DNA from 4 places in the Streptomyces sp. R35 genome. Region 4 is predicted to be linked to each of the others. Evidence: riboswitches for the same ligand, from Rfam matches in the RefSeq annotation. Region 4 holds a riboswitch; each other region holds the start of a gene.

The links. Region 4 has a riboswitch for cyclic di-AMP ahead of AB5J50_RS44490 (LysM peptidoglycan-binding domain-containing M23 family metallopeptidase). Riboswitches for the same ligand answer to the same signal wherever they lie in the genome.
Region 1: linked by a shared signal. The riboswitch ahead of AB5J50_RS24300 (M23 family metallopeptidase) and the one ahead of AB5J50_RS44490 (LysM peptidoglycan-binding domain-containing M23 family metallopeptidase) in region 4 are both predicted to bind cyclic di-AMP.
Region 2: linked by a shared signal. The riboswitch ahead of AB5J50_RS21030 (transglycosylase family protein) and the one ahead of AB5J50_RS44490 (LysM peptidoglycan-binding domain-containing M23 family metallopeptidase) in region 4 are both predicted to bind cyclic di-AMP.
Region 3: linked by a shared signal. The riboswitch ahead of AB5J50_RS36790 (M23 family metallopeptidase) and the one ahead of AB5J50_RS44490 (LysM peptidoglycan-binding domain-containing M23 family metallopeptidase) in region 4 are both predicted to bind cyclic di-AMP.

The regions. Positions count from the first base shown of each region.
Region 1 is NZ_CP163440.1:5,313,438-5,317,876, forward strand. Features, by position in the region: gene AB5J50_RS24295 (aldo/keto reductase) at 45-989, opposite strand; gene AB5J50_RS24300 (M23 family metallopeptidase) at 1,155-2,195, opposite strand; cyclic di-AMP (ydaO/yuaA leader) riboswitch at 2,207-2,364, opposite strand; gene AB5J50_RS24305 (PP2C family protein-serine/threonine phosphatase) at 2,598-3,809, opposite strand; tRNA gene AB5J50_RS24310 (tRNA-Met) at 3,922-3,995, opposite strand; gene AB5J50_RS24315 (dihydrofolate reductase family protein) at 4,271-4,439, opposite strand, start outside.
Region 2 is NZ_CP163440.1:4,607,718-4,612,156, reverse strand. Features, by position in the region: gene AB5J50_RS21040 (cytochrome P450) at 1-144, shown strand, start outside; gene AB5J50_RS21035 (transglycosylase family protein) at 352-1,380, shown strand; cyclic di-AMP (ydaO/yuaA leader) riboswitch at 1,564-1,743, shown strand; gene AB5J50_RS21030 (transglycosylase family protein) at 1,748-2,434, shown strand; gene eno (phosphopyruvate hydratase) at 2,852-4,138, shown strand; gene AB5J50_RS21020 (septum formation initiator family protein) at 4,244-4,439, shown strand, end outside.
Region 3 is NZ_CP163440.1:8,137,747-8,142,185, forward strand. Features, by position in the region: gene AB5J50_RS36780 (M16 family metallopeptidase) at 1-977, shown strand, start outside; gene AB5J50_RS36785 (pitrilysin family protein) at 974-2,362, shown strand; cyclic di-AMP (ydaO/yuaA leader) riboswitch at 2,588-2,748, shown strand; gene AB5J50_RS36790 (M23 family metallopeptidase) at 2,761-3,525, shown strand; gene AB5J50_RS36795 (GntR family transcriptional regulator) at 3,746-4,439, shown strand, end outside.
Region 4 is NZ_CP163440.1:9,903,242-9,907,680, forward strand. Features, by position in the region: gene AB5J50_RS44485 (alpha-galactosidase) at 1-1,644, shown strand, start outside; cyclic di-AMP (ydaO/yuaA leader) riboswitch at 1,947-2,103, shown strand; gene AB5J50_RS44490 (LysM peptidoglycan-binding domain-containing M23 family metallopeptidase) at 2,108-2,965, shown strand; gene AB5J50_RS44495 (Tat pathway signal sequence domain protein) at 3,274-4,439, shown strand, end outside.

The DNA.
Region 1 (4,439 bases), 4.6 Mb from region 4:
GCCCCTAAAAGGGGCGCGGGGAACTGCGCGAAAGCCGGGAGCTGCTACGCCGAGGCCTCCGTCAGCTTCCCGAGGTCGCCGTCCGTCAGGACCAGGTCCGCCACCCCCAGCAGCGCCGGCAACTGCTCCACCGTCCGCGCCGAAGCAATCGGTGCCGCGACCGTCGGCTGGGCGGCCAGCCACGCCAGCGCGACCGTGGCCACCGGGACCTCGTGGGCCTGGGCAACCTCGTCGAGGGCGGCCAGGACCCGGACACCGCGCTCGGAGTCGAGGTGGCGTGCCGCGCCCGCGGAGCGAGGCGAGTCGACCGTCGCGCCCGGGCGGTACTTGCCGGTGAGGAAGCCGGAGGCGAGCGCGAAGTACGGGACGGCGGCGAGGCCGGTGCGGGAGGCGAGATCCTGGAGCGGGCCCTCGTAGGTGTCGCGCGAGACGAGGTTGTAGTGCGGCTGGAGGGCGACGTACCGCGCGAGGCCCTCGCGGTCGGAGAACTCCAGGGACTCCTGGAGCCGCTCGGGCGAGATGTTGGAGGCGGCGATGTGGCGTACCTTGCCGGCCTTCACCAGTTCGTCGAGCGCACCGATGATCTCCTCGACCGGCACCTCCGGCTGGTCGAAGTGCGTGTAGTAGAGGTCGATGTGGTCGGTGTCCAGGCGGCGCAGGGACGCCTCGGCCGCGGCCTTGATGTTGGCGCCGGACAGCCCCGGGAACTCGGGGTGCTGGCTGACCTTGGTGGCGACCACGATGTCGGAGCGGTTCCCGCGTGCCTTGAGCCACTTGCCGATGATGGTCTCGGACTCGCCGCCCTTGTTGCCCTCGATCCACGACGAGTACTGGTCGGCGGTGTCGAGGAAGTTGCCGCCGGCGGCCGCGTACGCGTCGAGCACGGCGAAGGACTGTGCCTCGTCGGCGGTCCAGCCGAACACGTTGCCGCCCAGGGAGAGCGGGAAGACCTCGAGGTCGGACGAGCCAAGCTTGCGGAGAGAAGTCATGATCAGCTTCAACGCCCGCACGGGATGACTGTATTCCAGACAAACCGGACCGGCAGCCCTGACGTCGGGGGGTTGTCGTCAGGACCGCCGGGGATCAGGAAAAGAACGGCGCCGGCCTAAAAAGAAGCCGACTCCAGGAGAAGCCGGCCTCAAGAGGAACCGGTCTCAGGGATTGAGCCCCTTGCTGAGCAGCCACGCCATCGGGTCGATCGCGGTGGCGGCGCCGTCGGGGTGGACCTCAAGGTGCAGGTGCGGCCCGGTGACATTGCCCGTCGCGCCCACGCGCCCGATGACGTCGCCCGTGGCGACCTTCTGCCCCACGCTGACGCTGATCGACGACTGGTGGCAGAACCACAGCTCCGTACCGTCGTCGAGGGTGAGGATCGTGCGGTAGCCGTACGCGCCCGCCCAGCCCGCCTCGGTGACGGTGCCGCTGTGGATCGCCTTGATCAGGGTGCCGGTGGGCGCGGCGAAGTCGAGGCCCGTGTGGTAGCCGGAGGACCACATGGAGCCGGCGTCGCCGAAGCGCCCGGTCAGCGTGTACGAGGAGGTGGGCAGCGAGTAGCTCTTGGCGAGCTCGGCGAGACGCTTGGCCTCGGCGGCCTGCCTGGCTTCCTCGTCCGCCTTCTTCTTGGCGGCGGCGGCCTTGGCCTCGGCGTCGTCCTGCTGCTTGGCGGCGAGCGCGACGGCCTGCTTCGCGGCGGCGGCCTCGGCGGCCTCCTGGGCCGCGCTGTCGACCTGGTCCTGCTGCGACTCGGCCTGCTGGATGATGCGGGCGCGCAGCGCCTCACCCGCGTCGGTGCTGCCCTGCGCGGTGTCGGCGCTGGTCAGGCCGGCGGTGGTGAGCGGGGTGGAAGAGCCCTTGGGCGTGGCGGAATCGCCGTCGGATATCAGGGCCTTGGCGGATTCGGTGACCGACGACAGGTCGGGCAGCGAGATCGACACCGGCGGCTTGCCGGGCGCCGCGGTGGCCATGCCACCCGCGCCCACGGCGGCTATGACGCCGACGCCGAGAACCGTGGAGCTGCGGGCGAGTCCCCCACCGCGCTGCTTGCTGACGCGGTGCCGGCCGCGAACGGGACGGACGGAATCCTCAGTGGGGTTCCACTCCTCCCAAGGCCCCTCGTCGTTGCCGTAGGCGTAGCCGAAGGGCTGTGTGTCGTTCGGCGCGAACGAGGTTGGCTGGGCAGGCCGGTTGGACGCCACGTGGGCGCACTCCTTTCCTTCCTTCTCGCCTACCGGGTTAGCTGACGGGTTCGGAGCAGGAAGGTCTCCTACGCGCGTATACCTGTCGTGTTCCCACGACGGATTACGCTCGATTCACCCCAAGTTGGTGGTTCCCCGGTTCCCTTGCGGGATTCGGCGCGTGCGCACGGAGCCATCTCTTGTGACGGCTGGGACGACCGCGCTGCGTTATCGAACGTTAATAGACCCGGGTACCGGATTCCAAGCTGTTCGGACTGATCGTTAACGCTTTTGGCCAGGACTTTGGGGTCACCACTGGCGTAAACCGGGCGAGTTGACCACGCTTCATCGACGTCGATTCAGCTGATGGTGTGTCAGCTGTTATGCGGAGGGACACCGTCCGATCACCCCTTGTGACAACGATCAAGAACCCCCCTCGGCCAACTCCCCCGGACGCCGTACGGCGAGCAGCGCCATGTCGTCCGTCAGGGCGCCGCCCGTGTGCCGGCGGACCTCCTCGGCCAGGGCGGTCAGCAGAGCGTCGGGCCCGGGGAAGGCGCGGCCGACGAGACGCGGGGCGGGATCGTAGAACTCCCCGCGCTCGTCGCGGGACTCGGACAGGCCGTCGGTGTGGAGGAGCAGCGTGGCTCCCCGCGGGAATACGGCCGCCACCGCCCGGTCGGGCCAGGTGCCCAACTCGCCCATGCCGAGCGGCAGCGCGGGATCCTCGGTGGCGAGCGCGACGAGCGTGCCGTCCGCGTGCAGGAGCAGCGGCGGGGGATGGCCGCGGTTGACGATCCGTACGACGTCCGCGTCGTGCGGGATCTCCGCGAGTACGGCCGTCGTGAACCCCTCGAAGGCGTCCAGGCCGTCCCGCCGGGTCCCCTCGCGGGCCAGCGCCCGCTCAAGACGGCAGGCGACCGCCTCCAGCGTCGCCTCCTGCTCGGCCGCCTCCCGGAACGCCCCGATCACCACCGCTACGGCGGCCACCGCGCCCATCCCCTTCCCGCGTACGTCGCCCACCACCAGCCGTACGCCGTGCGGGGAGTCCTGCACTGCGTACAGATCGCCGCCGATGAACGCGTCCGCCTGCGCCGCCTCGTACCGCGCCGCGACCTCCAGACCGCCGATCCGCTCCTCGGGCTCCGGCAGCACCGCGCGCTGCACGGACTCGGCGATCTCGCGGACCGAGGCGAGCCGTTCGTCGCTGCGGCGGACGAGGATGTTGATGAGCACGGCCAGGACGGCGGCCGTGGCCACGGTGGCCGATTCGGTGACCGAGTCGACGTTCAGGACGATGTCGAGCTTGAGGTGGACCGCGAAGACGGCGGCGAGGGCGAGGATGCCGGTGAGGACGGTGCCGCGCAGTGAGTAGAGGGGCGCGGCCACGAGGGGGGCGGCTGTGAAGAGGGGGGCCGCGGTGAAGTCCGACGGGGTGACGTAGTCGTAGACCGCTCCGACGGCGATGAGCAGTGCGGGAAGTGTCCGGACGAAGGCCCGTGCGTTCGAGATCCTGCGGCGGGCCGGGTCCGTCGGGACGGGGGTGGCCCCCGGGGCGGGATCGGGCGCGGGTACGGGTACGGGGCTGTCGGTCCGCTGCTCGTCTGCTTGCTGCCCCACTCGTTCAGGGTTCATGGAGTGAGGGGCCGGGGCGAGCGGTGTGGACCGACCGGGGGACGTGGGACGCAGGTCCGCATGCACCAAGGGCCGGAACTCGTGAATCCGAGTTCCGGCCCTTGGCCTTCAGTAGCGGGGACAGGATTTGAACCTGCGACCTCTGGGTTATGAGCCCAGCGAGCTACCGAGCTGCTCCACCCCGCGTCGTTAAAACCAGTGTACGCCATCCGCGGGACCCCCAGCACCCACGTTCCCCAGCACCGGTTTCTCGCCCCCCGAGCCCCGCTTAAAAGATTGCGCAGTTCCCCGCGCCCCTAAAGACAAAAGACGGGGGCGGCCTGGACGCTTTTAGGGGCGCGGGGAACTGCGCGAGCAACCCCCACCGGCCCGCAGCCGACGAACTACCCCCGGGGGTCGAAGGGGCAGAGCCCCTGGGGATGGGACGGGTAGGGGCGGCGGGGGCGAGGAAACCGCCGGGCCTAGCCCAAGAGGTGACGGTTGGGGGCGGTCGCGCGTTGCTCGTACTCCGGGAGTACGACGACATCGGCACCCTCGGCTGCCAGCAGCGCGTTACCGTCGGCGCCGGCGACGAACGTGTCCGGCTCGCGCCAGGCGGTGACAACCCGCCGTACCCCCGCGTCGAGAATC
Region 2 (4,439 bases), 5.3 Mb from region 4:
GAGGGGCAGACCGCGCTCGCCACGCTGCTCACCCGTCTCCCCGATCTCCAACTCGCGGGAGATTCTGCCGATTTGCGCTGGCGCGGCGGGCTCATTATGCGTGGATTGCGCACGCTTCCCGTGGAGTTCACACCAGGTCGGTAGGCATGCCGGACGACGGCCGTCGGGTGCGCCGGGCAACGGGCACCCACCTGCGAAAAGGTGACGGTCCCTCAACTCCGTGATCTTCACGTGATCTGCGCTGCATCGACTTGTGACAAGCGTTCGAGTGCGGATACGTTCGATCACCAACGCGGCCCGCCTATCGCAGTGGCCGCTGTTGTCACCTGCTGTCACGCGAAAGGCTTCTGCATGCTCTCCGGGAACGGCCGTCATCGTCGCCCGCGTCAGGCCCCGGCCCTCATCGTTGCCGCAGGGGTGACCGGATCGGCGATCGCGATCCCGCTGCTCGGCGCCACCAGTGCGAGCGCGGCCGACGGCACCACCTGGGACCGGGTCGCGGAGTGCGAGAGCGCGGGATCGTGGAGCGCGAACGACGGGAACGGGTACTACGGCGGGCTGCAGTTGACCCAGGAGAACTGGGAGGCGTACGGCGGCACCCGGTACGCCCCGAGCGCAGACCAGGCCAGCCGCTCGCAGCAGATAGCCATCGCCGAGAAGATCCTCGACGACAAGGGCCTCGCCGCCTGGCCCACCTGCGGACCGCTCTCCGGGCTCAGCAAGAACTCGGGCTCCGTCGAGGTCGACACGGGCGTGGCGGACGACTCGTCGAGTTCCTCCGGATCCTCAGGCTCCTCCGGCTCGTCCGATTCCTCCAGCTCATCGGACTCGTCCGGTTTGTCGGACTCGTCTTCATCGTCCAGTTCGTCTGAATCCTCCGATTCATCCTCTTCTTCATCCTCATCCTCCGGCTCCTCCTCGGGTGCGGCCGAGAACACGACGAAGTCCGACACCTCCTCCGGCGACAGTGATTCTCAGGATTCCGACAGCTCGGACACAGATACGGCGAAGAGTGACGACCCGGACAAGTCCGGGCAGAACGGCGACTCTTCGAGTACGTCCGACAGCGCGACGACCGGTGCCGGACGTCACCGTGGTGACACCGCCGATGAGGGTGTGACGGAGGGCGCCACCGACGGCCGTACGGACAGCGCTTCCGGGCGGCATGCCTCGCGTGGGTCCAGCGCCTCGCGCGACGCCGTCGACGGCTCGTACGTCGTCCGCACCGGAGACAGTCTCTGGACGATCGCCGATGCCTTTGACCTCGAAGGCGGATGGGCCGAGCTGTACGCCGAGAACAAGAAGGCGATCGGCACCGATCCTGACCTCATCGTGCCCGGTCAGAGCCTTGCAGTTGGTGCTGAATCGGGCGAAAAGTAGCGGGAGTTCGCGTCACGGTTCGCTGTGGAATGTCCGGTTTGGTGAGAGTGAGACATGAGTCTCAGAAGCCCTGATCGTCTTTGAAATTCCGGGGATCGACTGCTTACGGTCGTGACCGCTCGCCACAGCGGGCCCCGACGGTTGCAACGCCGAATCCTGCCAACGGCCGTACGGGAACAGTCGTCGCGTCAAGCGCCGTAGGCAGGAGCGGGGGACCCAAGGTAAGCGCCGCGCCCGGTAGTTCACCGGGAGTGGCTTGGGGTGAAGCCGTACGTCCGACGTCGTGAAGACGGAGGCCGTGCGACCGGGCACTCACCCGCCCGAACCCGACAGCTCACCTCGCAGGCGTCGGTGAGGGGATCTCTCCATGCTGTTTTCCAGCAAGGGCAAGCACCGCCGCCCGTCCAAGGCCGTCCGTGTCGCCACGCTCGCCGGCGTCACCGGTGTCGCCATCGCCGCCCCGCTGATGGCGGCCGGCAATGCCTCCGCCGCGACCGCGTCCGAGTGGGACACCGTCGCCCAGTGCGAGTCCGGCGGCAACTGGTCCATCAACACCGGCAACGGCTACTACGGCGGCCTGCAGTTCTCGGCCTCCACCTGGGCCGCGTACGGCGGCACCGCCTACGCCTCCACCGCCAACCTGGCGTCCAAGTCGGAGCAGATCACCATCGGTGAGAAGGTCCTCGCCGCGCAGGGCAAGGGTGCCTGGCCGACCTGTGGCACGGGCCTGTCCGGCGCCGCGTACACCGGTGGGACGACCTCCAGCGCCTCGACCACCCCGTCGAGCACCGCCACCTCCACCACCCGGACGACGGAGCAGCCCGCCTCCCGTTCCGTGGAGCGCCCGGCCGCCACGAAGACCGTCACCACCCAGACCGGCAAGAAGGTCAAGAAGGGTGACGGCGAGTACAAGGTCGTCAAGGGTGACTCGCTCAGCTCGATCGCCGAGAAGAAGCACGTCAAGGGTGGCTGGCAGAAGCTGTTCAAGCTGAACAAGGACATCATCGACGACGCCGACTTCATCTACCCGGGTCAGCAGCTGCACCTCAGCTGACGACGGCTCGCGGCCGAGAGCCGGCAACGGCTCGCGGCTGACGCCCGATGACGGCTTACGGCGGAAAGCTGACAACGGGCTCGCAGCTGAACCACAGCCCTCCCCTATACACGGTCTCCATACTGGAGGCCTCGTGAGGGTCCCCCCGTCCCCACGGGCTCCCCGCTCCGGTGCGTCTTCCCCCGTACGCACCGGGGCGGGGCTTTTTCATGTGGGGTGGGTTTCCTGTACCGGGTGTACCGCGTGTACCGGGTGTACCGGGTGTACCGGGCAGGTTTTTGTTCCGTTCGGAAACAATTTACTCTCGGTTCTGCCCAAGGGGTGGGTGACCGGCTGGCCGATCCCCCCGAGGCGGTTAGGCTCATGTCGCGAAGCCCATCACAGGCATCGCGTACCCGCGTCACATCCCAGAAGGAGATGCTCGTGCCGTCCATCGACGTCGTCGTAGCCCGGGAAATCCTCGACTCGCGAGGGAACCCCACCGTCGAGGTCGAGGTCGGCCTCGATGACGGCAGCACAGGTCGTGCCGCCGTCCCGTCCGGCGCCTCCACCGGTGCCTTCGAGGCCATCGAGCTTCGCGACGGTGACCCCAACCGCTACCAGGGCAAGGGTGTCGAGAAGGCCGTCCTCGCCGTCATCGAGCAGATCGGCCCGGAGCTCGTCGGTTACGACGCCACCGAGCAGCGCCTGATCGACCAGGCGATGTTCGACCTGGACGCCACCGACAACAAGGGCTCGCTCGGCGCCAACGCCATCCTCGGCGTCTCCCTCGCCGTCGCGCACGCCGCCTCCGAGGCGTCCGACCTCCCGCTCTTCCGCTACCTGGGCGGCCCGAACGCGCACCTGCTGCCCGTTCCGATGATGAACATCCTGAACGGCGGCTCGCACGCCGACTCGAACGTGGACATCCAGGAGTTCATGATCGCCCCGATCGGCGCGGAGTCCTTCTCCGAGGCGCTGCGCTGGGGCGCCGAGGTCTACCACACCCTCAAGAAGGTGCTGAAGACCAAGGGTCTGTCCACCGGCCTGGGCGACGAGGGCGGCTTCGCCCCGAACCTGGAGTCCAACCGCGCCGCGCTCGACCTCATCGTCGAGGCCATCAAGCAGGCCGGTTACGTCCCCGGTGAGCAGATCGCGCTCGCGCTCGACGTCGCCGCGTCCGAGTTCTACAAGGACGGCAAGTACGAGTTCGAGGGCAAGTCCCGCTCGGCCGCCGAGATGACCGAGTACTACGAGGAGCTCGTCTCCGCGTACCCGCTCGTCTCCATCGAGGACCCGCTGTTCGAGGACGACTGGGCCGGCTGGAAGGTCATCACCGACAAGCTGGGCGACAAGGTCCAGATCGTCGGCGACGACCTCTTCGTCACCAACCCGGAGCGCCTGGCCCGCGGTATCGAGGAGGGCTCCGCGAACGCCCTGCTCGTCAAGGTGAACCAGATCGGCTCGCTGACCGAGACCCTGGACGCCGTAGAGATGGCCCAGCGCAACGGCTTCAAGTGCATGATGTCCCACCGCTCCGGCGAGACCGAGGACGTCACCATCGCCGACCTCGCCGTCGCGGTGAACTGCGGCCAGATCAAGACCGGTGCCCCGGCCCGCTCGGACCGCGTCGCCAAGTACAACCAGCTGCTGCGCATCGAGGAGATCCTCGACGACGCGGCGGTGTACGCCGGCCGCAGCGCCTTCCCGCGCTTCAAGGGCTGAGGCGTGGCCTCGTAGGAAGCGTCGTACGTACGTCCCCGTACTCGGTCCCGTACCGTGTGCGGGGACGTACGCACGTGATGGGTTTGTACCGGGGAGGCGGGACTCATGGCCGTGAAGGACCGGGACCGGTTCTCCACCGCGACCAGGCTGAAGCTGCTCGGCGAGCAGACGGCGGCCCGGGTCTACCGCTCCCAGACCAAGCGGCAGGCCCGCCGCTCCCGGCTGACCGGCCGGGCAGCGCTCCTCGCCCTCGTCCTCTGCTCCCTGGTCGTGGCTCTCGCGTACCCGATAAGGCAGTACG
Region 3 (4,439 bases), 1.8 Mb from region 4:
TCGACGACGAGTCCATGGAGAACCAGCGGGACGTCGTCAAGAACGAACGCCGGCAGCGCTACGACAACGTGCCCTACGGCACCGCATTCGAGAAGCTGACCGGGCTCGCGTACCCCGAGGGCCACCCCTACCACCACACCCCGATCGGGTCGATGGCGGACCTGGACGCGGCCACCCTGGAGGACGCCCGCGCGTTCTTCCGCACCTACTACGCGCCCAACAACGCGGTGCTGTCGGTCGTCGGCGACATCGACCCGGGGCAGACGCTCGCCTGGGTCGAGAAGTACTTCGGCTCCATCCCCGGGCACGACGGCAAGCCCGCCCCGCGTGACGGCTCGCTGCCCGACATCATGGGCGAGCAGCTGCGCGAGGTCGTCGAGGAAGAGGTCCCGGCGCGCGCCCTGATGGCCGCCTACCGGCTCCCGGAGGACGGCACGCGCGCGTCCGACGCGGCCGACGTGGCGCTCACCGTCCTCGGCGGCGGCGAGTCCTCCCGGCTCTACAACCGGCTCGTACGCCGCGACCGCACCGCCGTCGCGGCCGGGTTCGGCCTGCTGCGCCTGGCCGGAGCGCCCTCCCTGGGGTGGCTGGACGTGAAGACGTCCGGCGATGTCGAGGTCCCGGTCATCGAGGCCGCCGTCGACGAGGAGCTCGCCCGGTTCGCCGAGGAGGGCCCCACGGCCGAGGAAATGGAACGCGCCCAGGCCCAGTTGGAGCGCGAGTGGCTGGACCGGCTCGGCACGGTCGCGGGCCGTGCCGACGAACTGTGCCGGTTCGCCGTCCTGTTCGGTGACCCGCAGCTCGCCCTGACCGCCGTGCAGCGCGTCCTCGACGTCACCGCCGAGGAGGTCCAGGAGGTCGCCAAGGCCCGCCTGCGCCCCGACAACCGCGCGGTGCTCGTCTACGAACCCACCGCCCCCGAAACCGCCGAAGACACCGACGCCGCTGAAGACACCGACGAGGAGGCGGCGAAGTGACCGAGCTCGCCACCATGGACTTCCACCCGCAGCCCCAGGCCGGCGAGGCCAGGCCGTGGGCCTTCCCGTCGCCCGAGCGCGGCACGCTCGACAACGGTCTGACCGTCCTGCGCTGCCACCGCCCCGGCCAGCAGGTCGTCGCCGTCGAGGTGATCCTCGCCGCGCCGCTGGAGGCCGAACCCGCGGGCCTCGACGGCATCGCCACGATCATGGCGCGCTCGTTCTCCGAGGGCACCGACAAGCACTCCGCCGAGGAGTTCGCCGCCGAGCTGGAGCGCTGCGGCGCCACCCTCGACGCACACGCCGACCACCCCGGCGTACGCCTGTCCCTCGAAGTCCCCGTCTCGCGCCTCCCCAAGGCGCTCGGTCTGCTCGCCGACGCCCTGAGGGCACCGGCGTTCGCGGACAGCGAGGTGGAGCGACTGGTCCGCAACCGCCTGGACGAGATCCCGCACGAGGCGGCCAACCCGGCCCGCCGCGCCGCCAAGGAGCTCTCCAAGGAGTTGTTCCCGGCGACGGCGCGCATGTCGCGCCCGCGCCAGGGCACCGAGGAGACCGTCCAGAAGATCGACTCGGCGGCCGTACGGGCCTTCTACGAGAAGCATGTTCGCCCCGCGACGGGCACCGCGGTCATCGTCGGTGACCTCACCGGTGTCGACCTCGACGCGCTGCTCGCCGACACGCTCGGCTCCTGGACCGGCTCGTCCGCCGAGCCGCGTCCCGTGCCGCCGGTGACCGCCGACGACACCGGCCGCGTGATCATCGTGGACCGGCCCGGTGCCGTCCAGACACAGCTGCTCATCGGCCGTGTCGGCGCCGACCGGCACGACCGCGTGTGGCCCGCCCAGGTGCTCGGCACGTACTGCCTCGGCGGCACCCTCACCTCGCGCCTGGACCGTGTCCTGCGCGAGGAAAAGGGATACACCTACGGTGTGCGGGCGTTCGGCCAGGTGCTGCGCGCCGCGCCGGACGGCACGGGCGTCGCGATGCTCGCCATCAGCGGCTCCGTGGACACCCCGAACACCGGTCCGGCGCTCGACGACCTGTGGAAGGTGCTGCGCACCCTCGCCGCCGAGGGCCTGACGGACGCCGAGCGCGATGTCGCCGTGCAGAACCTGGTGGGCGTGGCGCCCCTCAAGTTCGAGACCGCGGCAGCCGTCGCGAGCACGCTCGCCGACCAGGTCGAGCAGTACCTGCCGGACGACTACCAGGCGACGCTGTATCAGCAGCTCGCCGCGACCGGCACCGTGGAGGCCACCGCGGCCGCCGTGAACGCCTTCCCGGTGGACCGTCTGGTGACCGTCCTGGTGGGCGACGCCGCGCAGATCGAGGAGCCCGTCACAGCCCTCGGAATCGGTGAAGTGACTGTCGTCCGGGCCGAGTAGAGCAGAGCGGAACAGAGCCACTCCCTGAGGACCCAGGTGACTGAAGAGTCACCTGGGTCTTCTTTTGTCCGGACTTCATCCCCAAGATGTCCGTATTGGTAGGGAGGTTGCCTGTCTGCCCTGTGGCATGCGCTACAAAAGCCGTGATCCGTTTGTCGATTGAAAGATGTCCCGATTAGCGTCGGTGCGGCTGTTCGTCAGGCAGTGCGCCGCGCCCGCGGCACCGGACAGTCATCGCCGAGTCCCCGTACGGCGCGAGCCAGGGGAGCCGGGGACCCACACGTAGTCCCTGGGGTGAATCGGACGCCCTCCCAGGAGGGGGTCCGTAGGAGACCTTCCTGCTCCGAACCCGTCAGCTAACCCGGTAGGCGAGAAGGAAGGAAAGGATCAGCCCCTACATGGCGTTCACCTGTGGCACAGGGAAGCACCGTCGCCCGAGCCGCGTGCAGCGCACGACCACGAACGCCGTCGGCGTCGCGGCGCTCGCCACCACCGGTGTGATCGGAACCCTGGCCGCCCCCGCGCTCGCCGCGGAGTCCTCCGTCGAGCAGACCGGGCTCACCCCCGTCATCACCATCGGCGACTCCCTCGCCGAGAAGATCGACGCCCAGGCCGCGGCCCAGCAGCGCGCCGCCGACGAGGCCGCCGCGAAGAAGGCTGCCGAGCAGGCCGCCCGTAAGCAGGCCGCGGAGGAGGCGAAGAAGGAGCGCGAGGCCAAGGAGCGCGCCGCCCGCGCCGCCGAGCGCAAGCGCCTCAACACCTTCGTCGTGCCGATCACCGGCTCGTACATCTCCACCGGCTACAAGGCCGGCGGCAGCCTCTGGTCCTCCGGCAGCCACACCGGCGTCGACTTCCACGCCGCGTCCGGCACCTCGGTGCACTCCGTGGGCTCCGGCACGGTCGTCACCGCCGGCTGGGGCGGCGCCTACGGCAACCAGGTCGTCATCAAGATGCACGACGGCACGTACACGATGTACGGCCACCTGTCGTCGATCGGCGTCTCCGTGGGCCAGACGGTCACCCCGGGTCAGCAGATAGGCCTCTCCGGGGCCACCGGCAACACCACCGGGCCGCACCTCCACTTCGAGGCCCGTACGACCGCGGAGTACGGCTCGGACATCGACCCCGTCGCGTACCTTCGCTCGCACGGCGTGAACGTCTGACGTTCGGCGGCGTGAACGTCTGACGACCGCTTCATCAGATCTCCACCACTTCCGATGCCCCGGCCCGCCGAGCCGGGGCATCGTCGTTTCGCACGGCCGTCTGTCCAAAAAATATCCCTGGATTTCGGTCTGCCATCGGAAATTCCGGCTCCCTGCAATAGAGTCACTGAACAAGCGTCAATCGATGGCGTTTCGCGGGGATTAAAGCGGAGGTCCGGTCATGCGTATTCCGGCGCACTCGGTATGCACGGCGATCCGTGACGACATCGTCGCGGGTGTCTACGAGCGAGGGAGCCGGCTCACCGAGGAACTGCTCGCGCGTCGCTATGGCGTCTCGCGCGTCCCGGTGCGCGAGGCGCTGCGCACGCTGGAGGCCGAGGGCTTCGTCGTGACCCGGCGGCACGCGGGTGCGTGCGTCGCGGAGCCCACCGAGCTGGAGGCCTCCGACCTGCTCGAGATGCGCATGCTCCTTGAGCCGCTGGGTGCCGCACGGGCCGCGCAGCGCCGTACCGAGGCCCACCTCAAGGTGCTCCGAGGCCTGGTCAGGCTGGGTCAGGAGCGGGCCAGGAGGGGCCACAGCGAGGATCTGCGCTCGCTGGGCGGCTGGTTCCACGAGACCCTCGCGCAGGCCTCCGGAAGCCCCGCGCTGACCTCCACGCTCGGCCAGCTGCGGCACAAGATCGCCTGGATGTACGCGGTGGAGGCGCCGGCCAACCCCGCGGAGTCCTGGGCGGAGCACGGCGGCATCGTGGACGCGGTCGCGCGCGGCGACAGCGAGCGGGCCAGGGCGATCACGGCCCTGCATACCGAGCGCGCCTCGGCCGCGCACCGGCTCCGGTTTCCCGGCGGCGGAGATCGTCCGGAACGTGTGAGGACTTCGCAACATCCCGTAAACATGACGGGCCTGCGGCATT
Region 4 (4,439 bases):
CTGCGCGCCGACTCCGCGACCTGGACACTGCCCGAGCGCGACGGCTGGCGGCTGTCCCAGCTGCACGGGCGCTGGGCGGCCGAGTCCCGGCTCGTGCGCTCCCCCCTCACCTACGGTGAGAAGGTCATCGGCAGCCGGCGCGGACACACCGGTCACCAGCACCTGCCCTGGGTCGCCCTCGACAGCGAGGCGACCGAGGAGAGCGGCGAGGTGTACGGATGCGCGCTCGGCTGGTCCGGCTCGTGGCGGATCGCCGTGGCCCAGCTCCCCGACGCGCGCGTACAGATCTCCGGCGGCGCCGGATACGACGACTCCGGGCTGCTGCGGCTGGAGCCGGGGGAGTCGTTCACCACTCCCGTCTTCGCCGGCCTGTGGAGCGACGCCGGCTTCGGCGGGGCGAGCCGGGCCTGGCACGCCTACCAGCGCGCGTACGTCATCCCGGACGCGGACCAGGACCGGCCGGTGCTGTTCAACTCCTGGGAGGCCACCACCTTCGACATCTCCGAGGACCAGCAGGGGGTACTGGCACGGCGGGCCGCGGCGATGGGGGTCGAGCTGTTCGTGGTCGACGACGGCTGGTTCGGGACGCGGACCAGCGATCGCGCGGGGCTCGGCGACTGGACCCCCAACCCGGACCGCTTCCCGGCGGGGCTCAAGCCGCTCGGCGACTACGTGCACGCGCTCGGGATGCAGTTCGGTATCTGGGTCGAGCCGGAGATGGTCAATCCGGACAGTGAGCTGTATCGCGCCCACCCGGACTGGGTGCAGTTCCAGCCGGGGCGAACCAGGACGGAGTACCGCAATCAGCTCGTACTGAACCTCGCCCGCCCGGACGTCCAGGAGTACCTGTGGGGGCAGCTCGACGGCCTGCTCTCCAGTGCGCCGATCGACTATGTGAAGTGGGACTTCAACCGTTGCTTCACGGACGCCGGGTGGCCCGGTGAGCGCTACCCGCAGAAGCTGTGGGTCGAGCACGTGGAGGCCCTGTACGCCCTTCTCGACCGGTTGCGGGCCGCGCACCCCTCGGTCGCCTTCGAGTCGTGCTCGGGCGGTGGCGGCCGCATCGACCTCGGCGTCATGGCGCGTACGGACCAGGTGTGGACTTCCGACAACACCGACCCGCTCGACCGGCTCGCCATCCAGCACGGCTTCGGTCAGATCCACCCGGCCCGGATCATGGCCGCCTGGGTTACGGACAGCCCGAACACGCAGCTCAACGGGCGGGTCAGCTCGCTGCGCTTCCGCTTTGTGAGCGCCATGGCCGGGGTGCTCGGCGTCGGCGGAGACCTGGCCGAGTGGAGCGAGGAGGAGCTTGCCGAGGCGCGGGGCTGGGTGGATCTCTACAAGGAGATCCGGCCCGTCGTCCAGCGCGGCGACCTCTACCGGTTGCGGCCCCCGGAGGGCGGGCTGAGTGCGGTGCAGTACGTCCACGGCGATGAGACCGTCGTCCTCGCCTGGCTCCAGGCCCAGCGGTACGGCGAGCCGGTCGCCCCGCTGCGGCTGCGCGGGCTCGACCCGACACAAGCGTATGAGTGCCGTGAAACGGGCGAAGTGCACCGGGGTGCGGTGCTGCTGCATCACGGGGTGCGGACGGGGCTGCGCGGGGATCTCGATGCGGTAGTTATCCGACTGCGTCGTATGTGACTGTTCTGTCCGAATTGGCGGCTTCATTCCAACTGGCCCTGGAATAAAGCATCGTGGGACGAGGTGCGTGAGCAGCGTCATATTCGTGACGATGCGTTGCGACCCCTATTTCGCAACATGCCCGAATTCCCGGGCGGATTGAGGGGCCGGAAAGATCGTCGATCCACGGAGGGTGACCGGAATTCCGGCGTGGATCAAGAAGGGCGGACGCGCAGAAAAGGCACATGGTTGTCGCCGCGCTCTCATCTCGCCTACGTTCGGCCCCAATCCGGACGGACGCCCAATCCTGCCGCCGCCCGGAATCCGCACACTCACCCGCACACGGCAGGAGCGGGGGACCCACAGGTTCCGTGCCTGTTCCGGTCTCCGGAACGGCTAGGGGTACAGCCGCGCACCAGCGCGGCCGGGCATCTCCAGCCCGCACCCGACAGCTCACCCCGCAGGCGCCGGAGAGGAACTCGTCATGCCCGCGAAGGGTAAGCACCGCCGTCCCAAGTCCCAGCGTTTCACCCGCTCGATCGCCGTGGCCGGAACCGGCGGCGCCGCGCTCGCGCTGCCTCTGATGGGGGCCACCGGCGCCCATGCCGCGACCCCGACGGCCACCGTCGCGAAGACCGCCACCGCCGCTCCCGCGGCCGCCAAGAAGGCGGCCGGGACGAAGACCTACGCGGTGAAGGCCGGCGACTCGCTCTCGAAGATCGCCGACGAGCAGAACGTCAGCGGCGGCTGGAAGAAGCTCTACTCCGACAACCGCTCGGCCGTCGGCAGCGACCCGACGCTGATCCGCCCCGGCCTGAAGCTGACGATCGGCAAGAAGGCCGCGTCAGGCAGCGCCACCCAGTCGTCCGCCAAGACGACGCCTTCGTCGACCAAGTCGGCCGCCACCGCCGCCGCCTCCACCAGCAGCAGTTCCGGCTACACCCTGCCGGTCGAGGGCGCCACCGTCGGCACCGGTTACAAGGTGGCGGGCAGCATGTGGTCCAGCGGCTACCACACCGGCGTGGACTTCGTGGTCCCGACCGGCACCACGATCAAGGCCATCGCCGCGGGCACCGTCGTCTCGGCCGGCTGGGGTGGCGCGTACGGCAACCAGGTCGTCATCCAGCACGCCGACGGCCAGTACTCCCAGTACGCCCACATGTCCGCCCTCTCCGTCTCGGCGGGCCAGACGGTGACCGCGGGCCAGCAGATCGGCCTCTCCGGCGCGACCGGCAACGTCACCGGACCGCACCTGCACTTCGAGATCCGCACCACCCCGAACTACGGCTCGGACGTGGACCCGGTCGCGTACCTGCGCTCGCACGGTATCGCCGTCGGCTGACGCCTTCCCCTGCCCCCCAAGGCAGACCACGTGCCCCCAGGGCACGACTCCCTGCTCCCCACGGCAGACTCCGTGCCCCCAAGGCGCGACTCCCTGCTCCCCACAGCAGGACTTCCTGCTCCCCAAGGCAGGACAGCAGCCAAAGGCCGGACCCCACGATCCCCGGGGTTCGGCCTTTGGTCTTTCATGAGCGATTCATGATCGGCACATTGCGGTCCTGTGGCATGCCTGCACGAGGTATCGACAGGCGTGCGACAGTGGCCCCACAGTGATCTCCGCAAGCGCTTTCTATGCCTTCGGAGGTCCCCGTGCCCGGCGTCGACCGACGCACCGTCATCAAGGGCGCCGCAGCCGCGGCCGCCACCGCCCCGTTCTCCTGGGCGCTCTCCCGCAGTGCCGCCGCCGCGCCGTCGGCCGGGGGCGACACCGAACTGCACTGGCTGGAGGGCACGGCGCCCGGCACCCACGCGGGCGCCGTCTGGGGCGTGCCCTGGTCCCGCGGCACCTACCAGCCCGACCAGGCGTTCAGGCTGGCCACTGCCTCCGGTGACGAGGTGCCCGTGCAGAGCTGGGTCACCGGCCACTGGCCCGACGGCTCGGTGAAGTGGACCGCGCACGCCATCGCGCCGGGCGCGCCCAAGGCCGAGACGTACAAGCTCTCCGCGGGTACCCCGGCCGCTCCCTCGCAGCAGCTGAGAGTCACCCGCTCCGGCGGCCGGATCGAGGTGTCGACCGGTGTCATCACGGTGGCCTTCGGCGCGAAGGGCTCCGGCACCGTCGTACGCAGTGTCAGACGCGGCTCGGCCGAGATCGCCCGGGACGGACGGCTGGTCGCCCTGCGCCAGGGTTCGCTGCGCGACGGCGTCGCGGCGGAGGACTTCACCGGCCGGATCGAGAAGACCGAGGTCGAGCAGGACGGGCCGGTCCGCGCGGTCGTCCGGGTCGAGGGCAGGCATCGGCGCGGCGGCCGGGGCTGGCTGCCCTTCGTGCTGCGCTTCTCCTTCCACGCAGGCGCCGAGTCCTTCCGGCTGGTGCACTCCTTCGTCTGGGACGGCGAGCAGGAGCCGGGCAAGGCGGACGGCGACTTCCTGCGAGGCCTCGGTGTCCGCTTCTCCGTGCCGCTGAGCGACCAGCCGTACGACCGCCACGTCCGCCTCGCCGACTCCGGCGGGGGTCTCTTCAGCGAGGCGGTCCAGGGCGTCACGGGACTGCGCAGGGATCCCGGCGAGGCGGTGCGCACCGCGCAGATCGCCGGCGAGAAGCTGCCCGACACTTCGACCTGGGACAGCCGCGTGTCGAGCCGCCTCGCGTACATCCCGCGGTGGGGCGACTTCACGCTCACCCAGCCCACGGCCGACGGCTATGTGATCCGCAAGCGCACCAAGGACGGACACGGCTGGATCCAGGCCGCGGCCGGACGGCGGGCCGGTGGCTTCGGCTACGTCGGCGGCGTGAGCGGCGGACTCTCCTTCGG